One region of the Vogesella sp. genome, then DNA from elsewhere that is predicted to be linked to it. Evidence: predicted binding sites of a transcription regulator. Region 1 holds the regulator's gene; each other region holds the start of a gene.
The links. Region 1 encodes sigma-54, which starts transcription at its own class of promoters, with help from an activator protein. Its sites were predicted from a motif close to CTGGCACGCTTCATGCTT; they were not measured.
Positions count from the first base shown of each region.

Region 2: nirB (nitrite reductase large subunit NirB) is a predicted target of sigma-54. The motif match lies at 1,795-1,812, and genes of this name have one in related genera.
Region 3: adh (aldehyde dehydrogenase) is a predicted target of sigma-54. The motif match lies at 2,508-2,525, and genes of this name have one in related genera.

Region 1 is NZ_JBKBHK010000005.1:249,010-253,401, reverse strand. Features, by position in the region: gene hprK (HPr(Ser) kinase/phosphatase) at 1-82, opposite strand, end outside; gene ptsN (PTS IIA-like nitrogen regulatory protein PtsN) at 75-533, opposite strand; gene hpf (ribosome hibernation-promoting factor, HPF/YfiA family) at 736-1,056, opposite strand; gene ACK4FZ_RS08680 (RNA polymerase factor sigma-54) at 1,117-2,517, opposite strand; gene lptB (LPS export ABC transporter ATP-binding protein) at 2,523-3,251, opposite strand; gene lptA (lipopolysaccharide transport periplasmic protein LptA) at 3,248-3,754, opposite strand; gene lptC (LPS export ABC transporter periplasmic protein LptC) at 3,744-4,307, opposite strand; gene kdsC (3-deoxy-manno-octulosonate-8-phosphatase KdsC) at 4,304-4,392, opposite strand, start outside.
Region 2 is NZ_JBKBHK010000012.1:15,752-20,143, reverse strand. Features, by position in the region: gene nirB (nitrite reductase large subunit NirB) at 1-1,639, opposite strand, end outside; gene ACK4FZ_RS13625 (ABC transporter ATP-binding protein) at 2,448-3,239, opposite strand; gene ntrB (nitrate ABC transporter permease) at 3,241-4,119, opposite strand; gene ACK4FZ_RS13615 (CmpA/NrtA family ABC transporter substrate-binding protein) at 4,131-4,392, opposite strand, start outside.
Region 3 is NZ_JBKBHK010000013.1:56,464-60,855, reverse strand. Features, by position in the region: partial or broken gene ACK4FZ_RS14230 (FIST signal transduction protein) at 1-617, opposite strand, end outside; gene adh (aldehyde dehydrogenase) at 942-2,456, opposite strand; gene ACK4FZ_RS14220 (sigma-54-dependent Fis family transcriptional regulator) at 2,731-4,392, shown strand, end outside.

The sequences.
Region 1 (4,392 bases):
ACCCGGCACGGCTGGCAACCCAGCTCAGGCTGAGCTTGTGTTTGTTGTCCTGGTACAGCCGGCGCACGCTGATATTAGGCATGGGCGGGGTTTCCGGTCAGCAGGGCGTACAAGGTGTCGGTATCGCATACTGCCATCTTGTCGCGCAGGCTGCGGCTGGAAAACAGCTGGGCCAGCTCGGACAGCACCTGCAAGTGCAAGTCGGTCGCTTGTTCCGGTACCAGCAGCACGAACAGCAGGTTTACCGGTTTGCCGTCCGGTGCGTCGAACGGGATAGGGCTGGCCAGGCGGATGAACACGCCGGTGGCTTCTTTCAGACCCTTGACCCGCCCGTGCGGGATGGCCACGCCTTGCCCCAGGCCGGTGGAGCCCAGCTTCTCGCGGGCAAACAGGCTGTCAAAGATCTCGCTGCGCGCGATACCGTGACTGTTTTCCACCAACAAACCTACCTGTTCGAACAGGCGCTTCTTGCTGGATACATCCACATCGGCCAGCACGTTCTGCTGGGGAAGAATCTTGCCGATCAAGCTCATGATTTGCATTTGCCAGAAAAAACCGTCCGCCATTCTACGCCGAGTCTGCTGTTTGCAATAGGGCAGCAGGGTGTGCGGTACAGTCGTTGTGGGGGATGTCACGTGTTATGGCTTCAGACCCATCGCCGGCAATAGAATTCCTGCCCGCGTGCACCAATGCAAAACGGGAGCCACTGGCTCCCGTTAAAGTTACTGCATCACCTTACAGTTCGGCACTGATCTGCTGTGCACTGACGCGATGCTCGGTTTGTTTCTCCTTGAACTTCAGAACCTGGCGGTCCAGTTTGTCCATCAGTGTATCGATGGCGGCATACATGTCAGCTTCTTCCGATTCGACATGGATGTCTTTACCTGCCAGATGCACATTGACCTCCGCTTTTTGTACCAGTTTATCTACCGATAGCGTCACCGTAATGCCAATCACATTGTCGACGTGGCGGGTGATGCGTTCGAGTTTGCTCTCGATGTATTCACGGATGGATGGGGTAACTTCGAGGTGCAGACCGGTAATTTTGAGGTTCATACCCTGACTCCTTCTGTTAGCGGTGCGGTCGGGCTGGCCGCACCGGTGTTTTTGGCACTGCTATAGGGCCTTGCGAAGGCTAACTGGCGGAATCTGCATAGCTTCACGATACTTGGCGACAGTGCGTCTGGCAACCTGTATGCCCTGTGCCGTGAGCTTGTCGGCGATGGCGCTGTCCGACAGCGGCTTCTTGCTGTCTTCGGCATCGATGATCTGGCGGATCAGCGCCTTGATGGCGGTGGCAGAGCACTCTCCGCCACTGTCCGTTTCCAGTGCGTTGCCGAAGAAGTATTTCAGCTCGAACAGCCCGCGGCTGCACAGCAGGTACTTCTGCGTCGTCACCCTGGAAATGGTGGATTCATGCAATCCCAGCTCGTCTGCGATATCGCGCAGGATCAGCGGGCGCATGGCCACTTCACCGTGTTCAAAGAACGCTTGCTGCCTTTCGACTATAGATTCCGACACTTTCAGGATAGTGTCAAACCGTTGCTGGATGTTTTTTACCAGCCATCTGGCCTCCTGCAACTGCCCTGAAAGGTTGTGACTGCTATCCTTTTGCTGCAGCATGTTTGCATACAGCTGATTTACCTGAAGTTTTGGCACCGATGCCCGGTTTAGCTGGGCAACCCAGCGTCCGCCGCGCCGTACCACATGGATGTCTGGCGCCACATAATGTGTCTCGCCCTGGTCAAAACCGCTGGTTGGCCGCGGGCGCAAAGTGGCAATCAGGGCGTGGGCAGCACGCAGTTCAGCTTCGCCCAGGCCCAGCAGTTTTTTCAGGCGGGCATAATCTCGGTTGCCCAGCAGCGTCAGATGTTCGGCCACCAGCGTACGCGCCAGCGGCAGCGACGGCGTGCTGGCGGGCAGTGCTGTCAGCTGCAACAACAGGAACTCGCCCAGATGGCGGCTGCCGATGCCGGCGGGCTCGAACTGCATCATCAGCTTGCGCAGCGTTTCCAGCTCTTCTACCTCGACATCCAGCTCCAACGGCAGTTCCGCAGCGATGTCTTCCAGCGTTGTAACCAGGTAGCCGTCTTCATCCAGCTCGTCGATCAGCAGCGCCATCAGCGCGCTGTCGCGCCGGCCCAGCTGGGTTTCGCCCATTTGCGCGGTGAGGTGTTCGCGCAGGGTGGGGCGGCACGGCGCGTTCAGTATCGGGTCGAACTCGTCGTCACCGTCATGGCTGCCACCGCCACTGCCGCTGCCCCAGTCGGACAGCTCCATGCTGTCCTGGCTACGGTCTTCTGCAGTGTCATTGCTGCTTTCCGCTACCGGTGCTTCTGCGTCGCCATTGGGGCTGTCGCTGCCGTCGCTGCGTTCCAGTAGCGGGTTGTCCAGCAGATAGCGTTCCAGTTCGCTGGCTAGCTCCAGCGTGGACATCTGCAGCAGCTTGATCGATTGCTGCAGTTGCGGGGTGAGCGTGAGTTGCTGGCTGACTTTGAGCTGGAGGGTTTGCTTCATTTCGCTTACAGGTGGAAATGCTCGCCCAGGTAAACCTGGCGAACCTGTTCGTTGTTGACCAGTTCGTCCGGCAAGCCGGAGGCCAGTACGCGGCCTTCGGAGATGATGTAGGCACGGTCGCAGATGCGCAGTGTTTCGCGCACGTTGTGGTCGGTAATCAGCACGCCGATGCCGCGCTCTTTCAGGAAGGAAATGATTTTCTGGATGTCGATTACGGCTATCGGGTCCACGCCGGCAAATGGTTCGTCCAGCAGGATGAAGCGCGGCTTGGTGGCCAATACGCGGGCGATTTCCACGCGGCGACGTTCGCCACCGGACAGCGCCATGGCGTTAGTTTCGCGCAAGTGGCCGATATTGAGGTCGTCCAGCAGCAGCTGCAGTTCTTTGTCCAGTGCTTCGCCGGACAGGCCGGCGACTTCCAGTACCGCCTGGATGTTTTCTTCTACCGTCATCTTGCGAAAGATCGACGCTTCCTGCGGCAGGTAGCCCAGGCCCAAGCGGGCGCGTTTGTGGATGGGCAAATGGGTAATGGTGTTGCCATCCAGCAGGATCTCGCCGGCTTCGGCAGCGATGAGGCCAACCACCATGTAAAAACTGGTGGTTTTGCCGGCGCCGTTGGGGCCCAGCAGGCCAATAACCTCGCCGCTGGCGATGTCCATCGATACGTCACGCACCACGGTACGTTTCTTGAACGTCTTCTTCAGGTGCTGGATGCTTAGCCGGCTATGAGTCATGGCTTCTCCTGCGGCTGCAGAATAATGGTGACCCTGCCCTTGGGCGCCGTGCTGGTCGCGCCCTGGCCTTTGACCTGGTACACCTCGGTCACGGTGTTGTAGCTGATCAGCTCGCCAGCCACCATGTCTTTGCCGCGGGTGACTACCGCTTTCCCGGTGAGGATGACAGTGTTGCTGGCAGAGTCGTAATCGACACGTGCGGCACGGCCATCAACGTACTCGGTCTGGCCGTCCAGCTTCTGGCGGAAGTGCACCGGGTTGCCGGTGGCAACCAGTTTCTGGCGGCCACTGGCATCACGGGTGGTGACAGTTTTGTCGGCACGCAAGCTCAGCGTACCCTGGGTAATCACCACATTGCCTTCAAAGACATTGACGCCCTGTTTCTGGTCCAGCGCAGCACTGTCGGCATTGACTTCGATCGGCTTGCTGCTGTCTGCCTTTTCGGCTAGCGCAGCGGGGGCGGTTGCACTCAGCAGCAGCGCGAGCAGCAATCTATGGTGCATAGGTAATCCTTACGCTGGACAGCAGTTTGAGTTGTCCAGCCGGGTGATTGTAGTAAAAACCGTTGGAGCGGATGCGTGACAGGCCATCGTCTATAGCGACCGGCGCCTGGTTGCGCATAATGCCGGTCTGAGTGTTCAGCTGCAGGGTGGCGGTTTGCAGGTAGACGGCGCGCTGGTCGGCCCGCGCCTGGCGTACCAGATTGACGTTGCCGTCGAACTGGCCTTCGCCATTACGGCGGTTGTACACGCCACGCTCGGCGCGCAGCTGGTAGTCCAGCTGGCCATCACGAAACTGCTTCACGTCCATCTGTTGCAGGTATACCTGTTCTTGCTCCGGCAGCTTCCACATCTTGCCGGTAGCCAGTTGTTGTTGCAGGCGGCCTTGTTCATCAAAGCGGGTGGCGGTCAGCCGTTCGATGGTGTATTCGGGTTCGTTAGGGTTCAGCTGTCGTTGTGCCGGTGCACGCCACTCGGTCAGTACGTTTAGCCAGAACGCCAGCAGCCCCATGCCCAGCATCAGGCCGATGGGAAAGAGTCGGGCAACACGGTTCATGCCAGATAGCTCGCCATCACGCGATCATAATTATCTTGTGCCTGCATGATCAGTTCGCACAGCTCGCGCACTGCACCGCGACCGC
Region 2 (4,392 bases), on a different contig from region 1:
CGCGCGCCTCGCCGGGCCAGCTGGAAATCAGGTAGTAGTTCACCGCCGGGCGGCACGTGGCACAGCCGTCCGGACTGCGCCAGCCCAGTACGCGGAAGGTGTCGGCCAGGCTGGTCAGGTGCTGGTCGCGGATGGCCTGGCGCAGCTGGCCGTGGGTGATGTCGCTGCAGCCGCAGACCGGCTTTTCCGACTTGGGCTTCACGTCGGCGGCACCGCCGACGCAGCTGATCAGGATCTGCTCCACCAGCCCGCTGCACGAGCCGCAGGAGCTGGCCGCCTTGGTGTGCTTCTTCACGTCGTCCACGGTAAACAGGCCTTTTTCCTGGATGGCCTTGACGATGGTGCCTTTGCACACGCCGTTGCAGCCGCATACTTCGGCGTCGTCCGGCAGGCCGGCGGCACGGTTCTGGCCCTGGTGGCCGGTGTCGCCCACCGCGCCCTCGCCCAGCATCAGTTGTTCGCGGATGGCGTGTACCGGCTGCTGCTCGCGGATCAGGCGGAAGTACCAGGCGCCGTCGGCGGTATCACCAAACAGGCAGGCGCCGACCAGCTTGTCGTCCTTCACCACCAGCCGCTTGTAGATGCCGCCCACCGGGTCGGACAGCGTGATGTCCTCGCAGCCGTCGCCGCCCATGAAATCGCCGGCCGAAAACACGTCCATGCCGGTGACCTTCAGCTTGGTACTGGTGGCCGCCGGTACGTAGCGGGCAATGCCGAAACGCGCCAGATGGTTGGCCGCCACCTTGGCCATGTCGAACAACGGCGCCACCAGGCCGTAGCTGACACCACGGTGGCTGACGCACTCGCCCACGGCGTAGATGCGCGGGTCGAAGGTTTGCAGGTGGTCGTTCACCACCACGCCGCGGTCGCAGTACAGGCCGCTGGCTTCGGCCAGTGCGTAGTTGGGGCGGATGCCTACCGCCATCACCACCAGCTCGGCCGGCACGCTGCTGCCGTCGCGGAACTGCACCTCGGCCACGCGGCCGTCGGCGCCGGCCACCAGTGCGGCGGTCTGCGTTTGCAGCAAAAAGCGCAGGCCTTTGGCTTCCAGGCTTTGTTGCAGCAAGTTGGCCGCCGTGCGGTCCAGCTGGCGATCGAGCAGCCATTCGCCCAGGTGCACTACCGTTACCTGCATGCCGCGCGCCAGCAGGCCGTTGGCGGCTTCCAGCCCCAGCAGGCCGCCGCCGATCACCACCGCGTGGCGATGGTTGGCCGCAGCGGCGATCATGGTTTCCACGTCGGCAATATCGCGGAAGGTCACCACGCCGGGCAGGTCTTTGCCCGGCAGCGGCAGGATGAACGGGCTGGAGCCGGTGGCCAGCAGCAGCCGGTCGTACGGCACGCTGTGGCCGTCGGCAGCGTGCACCACACGACGGGCGCGGTCGATGGCCGTCACCGGCTGGCCCAGATGCAGCGTGATGCCGTGCCCGGCGTACCAGTCCAGATCGTTCAGCACGATGTCGGGCAGCGTCTGTTCGCCGGTCAGCACCGGTGACAGCATGATGCGGTTGTAGTTGGGGTGCGGCTCGGCGCCGAACACGGTGATGTCGTAGGCGTCGGGCGCCAGCCGCAGCAGCTCTTCCAGCGTGCGCACGCCGGCCATGCCGTTGCCCACCATGACCAGTTTGGGTTTGTCCATTGTTGCGTCCTTTCCAGCCGGCTGCGCCACCGCGGCTTTGCTGCGGCACAGGCCAAAAAAAAAGCCCGCTACCGTGGGCACCCCCACGGCAGCGGACTTCCTTGTCCCGCTCCTGCGCCGCCATTGGCGCAAGAGACCTTTGCGTATTATTGCTACAGCAACTGCCGTGCCAGCCTGACAGGTCCGTTTCCGCCGCTTTTGCGGCCAACCTGGCCTGTGGCTGGTGCACGGCCGCACCAGTTTGCGGCATGCGGCCCTGCTTGCCCCGAGGCGGCGCAGCCAGACACGCCAATGAAAAAACCGGGCACAGGGCCTAATACCAGTCAGTTAAGCGAATGTGCTTGGTTTTCGCGTAGCAGTACGTGAGTGAAGCGCCCCATCCCGTTGGCGCGAGCCGGTCAAAATGGTGTGCCCCAGGGTTGTGCTGAGCGAATCGAAGATTCGCACGCGCAAGACGCCGATTTGTTTGAGCCCCGAGCCGTTAGAGATCTGCGTGCAAATCTTTGATTTGCTCAGCGATGCGAGTTCGGCGGCGCCTGGGGCGTGCCATCTTGAACGGGGTTTCGAGCAGCCCCGGGTTGCGGGGTCTGCGTGCGAATCTTTGATTCGCTCAGCGATAGAAAAGGGGGCGGCAATCCGCCCCCTTTCCCGTTTGCCGGGCGGAACCGGCATGTAAGCATGCGTCCGCATCGCGGACACACACTAGCGTACTTTAATCCCTAACCAAAAAACGCCAGTCAGCGCTAACTGACTGGCATTAGACACGGGGCCCGGTATCAACGCGCTTGGCGGGGCAAACTATTACCGGCTAGGCCGCTTCCCGCTTGTGCTTCTGATACAAGAAGTCCAGCACCGCGCTGCGGCAGGCGTGGTAGGCCGGGTCGCTGGCCAGTGCCAGCCGGTTGCGTGGCCGTGGCAGGTCGACGTGCAGGATGTCGCCCACGGTGGCGGCCGGGCCGTTGGTCATCATCACGATACGGTCGGACAGCAGCACCGCCTCGTCCACGTCGTGCGTCACCATCACCACCGTGCTGCCGGTCTTGTCGACGATCTTCACCATCTCGTCCTGCAGGTTGGCGCGGGTCAGTGCGTCCAGCGCGCCGAACGGCTCGTCCATCAGCAGCACCTTGGGCTCCATCGCCAGCGCCCGGGCAATGCCCACCCGCTGCTTCATGCCGCCGGAGATCTCGTGCGGGTGCTTGTCGCGGGCGTGCTGCAGGCCCACCAGCGCCAGCGCGGCGTCGGTGCGTGCGGCCAACTGTGCCTTGCTTTCCTTGCTGCCGAACACGCGTTCCACCGCCAGCAGGATGTTGCCGTAGCAAGTGAGCCACGGCAGCAGGCTGTGGTTCTGGAACACTACTGCGCGCTCGGGGCCGGGGCCGTCGATTTCGCGGCCGTTGCACAGCGCAATGCCGTCGCTCGGGTCCAGCAGGCCGGCGATGATGTTGAGCACCGTGGACTTGCCACAACCCGAGTGACCGATCAGCGACACGAACTCGCCCTGGCGGATGGTGAGGTTGACGTCCTGCAGCGCGACGAAGCGGCCTTTTTTGGTATCAAAGTGCTTGTGGATGTTTTCCAGCTCGACAAAGCGGTCCATGTCAGTTCTCCTGCCCGAAGCTGGCCTTGCGCGCCAGCCATACCAGGGCTTGTTCCAGCAACAAGCCCACCAGCCCCACCACGAAGATGGCGATCAGGATGTGCTCCACGTTCAGGTTGTTCCATTCGTCCCACACCCAGAAGCCCAGCCCTACGCCGCCGGTGAGCATTTCGGCGGCCACGATCACCAGCCAGGCCGTGCCCACCGCCAGCCGCACGCCGGTCAGCATATGCGGCAGCGTGGCCGGCAGCAGGATAACGGTAAATACCTTCCATTCCGACAGCCGCAGCACGCGCGCCACGTTCAGGTAGTCCTGCGGTACGGCGCGTACGCCGGCGGCGGTGTTGAGGATCATCGGCCAGATGCTGGAGATGAAGATCACCCAGATCGACGCCGGGCTGGCGGCCTTGAACACCAGCAGGCCGATCGGCAGCCAAGCCAGTGGGCTGACCGGGCGCAGCAGGCTGATCACCGGCGCCGTCATGCGCGCCAGAAAATCGAAGCGGCCGATCATGAAGCCCAGCGGAATGCCCACCAGCGCCGCCATGCCGAAACCGGCGCCGACACGGCCCAGCGACATCAGGATGTTCCAGCCTATGCCCTGGTCGTTGGGGCCGTTCTGGTAGAACGGGTCGGCAAACAGTTCGCGTGCCGAGGCCCAGGTGCTGACCGGGCCGGGCAAGCTGCCCTTGCTCAGCTGCGACACCAGCGTCCACAGCAACAGAAAGGCCAGCAGGCCCAGCAAGGGCGGCACCACGGCGCGCAGCAGCGGCACCAGCGGTGCCACCAGCGGGGTGGCGGCCAGGCGGGCTACCGGCGACGCCGGCTTGCGGCGGCGCGGCAATGCCAGGTTGGCCGCAACGGGTTTGGCAACAGTCATGTCACACCTCCTCAGGCCTTGATCTTGAAGCTGGCAGCGTAGGCAGCCGGGTTCTTGCCGTCCCACACCACGCCGTCGATCAGCTTGCTGCTGCGCATGTCACTGGCCGGCACCGGCACGCGGGCCATGGCGGCGGCGTCTTTGTAGACAGCAATCTGGTTGATCTGCTTGGCCACCGCCAGGTAGTCGGGGTCGGCTTTCAGCAGGCCCCAGCGCTTGTGCTGGGTCAGGAACCACATGCCGTCAGACAGGTAGGGGAAGTTGACCTTGCCG
Region 3 (4,392 bases), on a different contig from region 1:
GGTGCCAGCTTGATGAAGGCAAACACCGCGTGGCCGTCGCGTACCTGCTGGCCGTCGTACAGCCGCGTCATGCTGAAATCCAGCGGGCCGCCGGCCGAGCCGCCGACAAACAGGTAGGGCAGCTTGCCGGATTCGTACAGCGCCTCCATCAGGTAGCTCTCGCTATTGGACAGGCCATCCACCAGCGTCAGTACAAAGCCCTCGTCGTGACGCATGGCAAACGGCAGGTTGATGCGGCCAACCTGGTCTTTCAGCTTGGCCAGCCGGCTATCGTGGCTAAGCGAGGGCTGGCCGGCCTTGATGTCTTCGCAGGCCAGCGGCACAGCCGCTACGTGCACATCGCTGACCAGTGCCGCGTCAAACAGCTGGAACACCATGCTCTGCCACTGGCCGTTGGCCGGCAGATAGAGCGGCTGCTGGCTGCCGGCGCTGCACAACTCGCCGGCGGTGGTAGTGAGCACCACTTTGGCCTGCGGAAAGTGGCGCGCCACGCTGCGGCCAACCTGCTCCAGGTTGGCCGCGGGGTTCACATAGCCCAACACCAGCCGGATGCTGCTGCCGGCCTTGGCCGCCAAGGCCTGGTCGTAGCCCTGATTATCGGTGCGCACAATGTGCATCAGCCCGGCAGGGGTGTCGGTAGCATTGAGTTCTGCGGGAGATTGTCGCTTTTTATTGAAAAACAGCATGAGTGCTCCATCAGTTGACGTAGTGCGTGTACCAGAGCGTGGCCCCGGCGCGGCTGTTATGTTTTATAGATTAACCTGATTTAATTCCCATCATCCCTATAAAAAATGCCACCGATGTTGAGCAACATCAGGTGGCAGTGAGTCCGCCGGCCACGAGCGACCATGGCCGGCCGGGGAGGAAGCAGTGTCAGAGCGGTGACCGGTGCCCCGCCCCCGCCCCACAGGCGGCGGGCAGGCCACGGCAACCGGTACGGTTTAGAAGAAGCCCAGTTTGTCCTCGCTGTAGCTCACCAGCAGGTTCTTGGTTTGCTGGTAGTGGTCCAGCATCATCTTGTGGGTTTCACGGCCGATACCAGACTGCTTGTAACCACCGAAGGCGGCGTGCGCCGGGTAGGCGTGGTAGCAGTTGGTCCACACGCGACCGGCTTCGATGTGGCGGCCCATGTGGAAGGCGGTGTTGATGTTGCGCGTCCACACGCCGGCGCCCAGACCGAACAGGGTGTCGTTGGCGATATGCAGCGCCTCGTCCACGTCCTTGAACTTGGTCACCGACAGTACCGGGCCAAAGATCTCTTCCTGGAAGATGCGCATCTTGTTGTGGCCTTCAAATACGGTGGGCTGGATGTAGAAACCCTGCTCCAGCGCGCCGCCCAGCATGGCGCGCTCGCCGCCGGCAAGCACGGTGGCACCTTCCTGTTTGCCCAGGGTGAGGTAGCTCTGGATCTTGTCCATCTGCTCTTGCGAGGCTTGGGCGCCAATCATGGTGGACGGGTCCAGCGGGTTGCCCTGCTTGATCTCGGCCACGCGCTTGAGGGCGCGTTCCATGAAGCGGTCGTAGATGGATTCGTGTACCAGCGAGCGGCTGGGGCAGGTGCACACTTCACCCTGGTTCAGCGCAAACATCACGAAGCCTTCGATGGCCTTGTCGAAGAAGGCGTCGTCCTTGTCGCACACGTCGCCAAAGAAGATATTGGGCGACTTGCCGCCCAGCTCCAGCGTCACCGGAATCAGGTTTTCGCTGGCGTAGTTCATGATCAGGCGGCCCACCGGGGTAGAGCCGGTAAAGGCGATCTTGGCGATACGCTTGCTGGTGGCCAGCGCCTTGCCGGCCTCGGTACCGAAGCCGTTCACCACGTTCAGCACGCCCGGCGGCAGCAGGTCGCCCACCAGCTCCATCAGCACGAGGATCGACAGCGGGGTCTGCTCGGCCGGCTTCAGCACGATGCAGTTACCGGCGGCCAAGGCCGGGGCGATTTTCCACGCCGCCATCAGCAGCGGGAAGTTCCACGGGATGATCTGGCCCACCACGCCCAGCGGCTCGTGGAAGTGGTAAGCCACGGTGGTGGCGTCGATCTCGCCGATGCTGCCTTCCTGCGCGCGGATGCAACCGGCGAAGTAGCGGAAATGGTCGATGGCCAGCGGCAAGTCGGCGTGGGTGGTTTCGCGGATCGGCTTGCCGTTGTCGAAGGTTTCTACCGTGGCCAGCGTGGCCAGGTGCTGTTCCATGCGGTCGGCAATGCGGTGCAGGATCAGCGCGCGCTGGGCCACGCTGGTCTTGCCCCACGCGGTTTTGGCGGCGTGCGCGGCGTCCAGCGCCAGCTCCACGTCGGCGGCGTCGGAGCGCGCCACCTCGCAGATCACCTGGCCGGTCACCGGCGTCACGTTCTCGAAGTAGCGGCCGGCAACCGGTGCCACCCACTGGCCGTTGATGTAGTTGTCGTAACGGGTTTTCAGGTTCAGACCGTACTGTGCCGGGGTAATGATGCTCATCTCTGTATCTCCTGTTGTGTTGGTGTCACCTCGCCGGGTGTAAATGCCACAGTGCATCCCGCGTGCCAGCCCGTTGCCATGCTGCAGCGCAACCAGGCCGTTGCCCTTATCGATGCTGCCTTCTGGTGCATGCATGTTGCATCGCAAAAATCACGGCTTTTTTTGAGCGTACTTTCGCCGCTGCGGCGCGGCACACTTCGGGCCGCTGCGGCGCACCTGGCTGTGTCAGCCTGCTACAGTTGTATCGATACAGTGACACACCGTGGAGAACCCCATGTCCAGCCTGCCCTTGGCCGAAGTACGGCGCCGCTTTTTCGACGGTGGCGATGTACCGGAAAACAGCGTGCCGCAGCCTATCCTGCACTCGTGGCGACGCTGCCTGGGCCTGGGCCTGCCGGCGGGGCGGCTACGGCAACCCGAGCGGCTGGACCCGAACACGTTGCAGCAACGGCAGCAGGCCAGCGCCGACTGGCTGCAGCTGGCCAAGCCGGCCATCGACGCGCTGTTCGACAGCGTGGTGGACGATGGCCACGTGGTGATCGTGGCCGACGCCGACGGCGTCATCCTCAACCAGATGGGCCACCCGGCGTTTCTGGACCGCGCCGAACGGGTAGCGCTGCTGCCCGGCATGGACTGGCGCGAAGACGTACGGGGCACCAACGCCATCGGCACCGCGCTGGTCACCGGCAACGCCGTGCGCGTACGCGGCAGCGAACACTATCTGGAGCGCAACCGCCAGCTGTCGTGTACCGCCAGCACCATCCTCGACCCGCAAGGCCGCCTACTGGGCGCACTGGACGTATCCGGCCTGCCGCGCAAGCTGGGCGAGGCGCAACAGCTGCAGGTGATGACGGCGGTGCGCCATATCGAACAACGGCTGTTCGACGAACACAGCCGCAGCCTGCACGAGCTGCGCTTTGCCCCCGACCCGGCCACACTGGCTACGCCACGCTGCGCGCGGCTGGCGTTTGACGACGACGGCGTGCTGCGTGCGGCCAACCGTGCCGCGTTGGCCGCACTGGGGCTGGACTGGCATTGCCTGGGGCAGACCCGTTTTGCCGGGCTGTCCGGCCTCAGCCTGGAACACTGGCTCAGCCGCCACGGCAGCGGCATCGCCTCGCTGCGCCACGGCGGGCGGCTGTACTCGGCCAGCCTGCTGCCGCCGCGGCTGCCATCCTTGAGCGAGCGCCCCTCCCTGCTGCACAGCGAGCCGGCAGCACGCGCCGCCCGGCGCCCGGCCAGTGCGCCACACGCCGAAAATAGCCATGACAAGGTTGGCCGCAAGCAGGACCTGGCGCTGCCCGCCGGCATGCTGGACACCGCCCGCCGCCTGCTGGAAGCCGACATCCCGGTGCTGGTACTGGGGGAAACCGGCGCCGGCAAGGAACGCTTCGTGCAGGCGCTGCACGCAGCCAGCAGCCGCGCCGCCGCGCCACTGGTGGCGGTGAACTGCGCCGCCATCCCGGAGGGGCTGATCGAATCGGAACTGTTCGGCTACGAAGAAGGCGCCTTTACCGGCGCCCGGCGTCAGGGCGCCCGTGGCCGTCTGCGCGAGGCCGACGGCGGCGTGCTGTTTCTGGATGAGATCGGCGACATGCCGATGAGCCTGCAGGCGCGGCTACTGCGCGTGCTGCAAGAGCGGCTGGTGGTGCCGCTGGGCGGTGGTGGCGGGCAGAAAGTAGATATCCGCATCGTGGCCGCCACCCACCGCGACTTGGGCGACGAAGTGGCCGCCGGCCGCTTCCGCGCCGACCTCTATTACCGCCTGTGCCACTACCCACTCACGCTGCCGCCACTGCGCGAACGCGGCGACGTGGCGCAGATTGCGGCCAACCTGCTGTTGCAACACGGCAGTGCCGGGCGCGGCATCACGCTGTCGCCGGCCTTGGCCGACTTCATCCGCCGCTACCCTTGGCCGGGCAACCTGCGCCAGCTG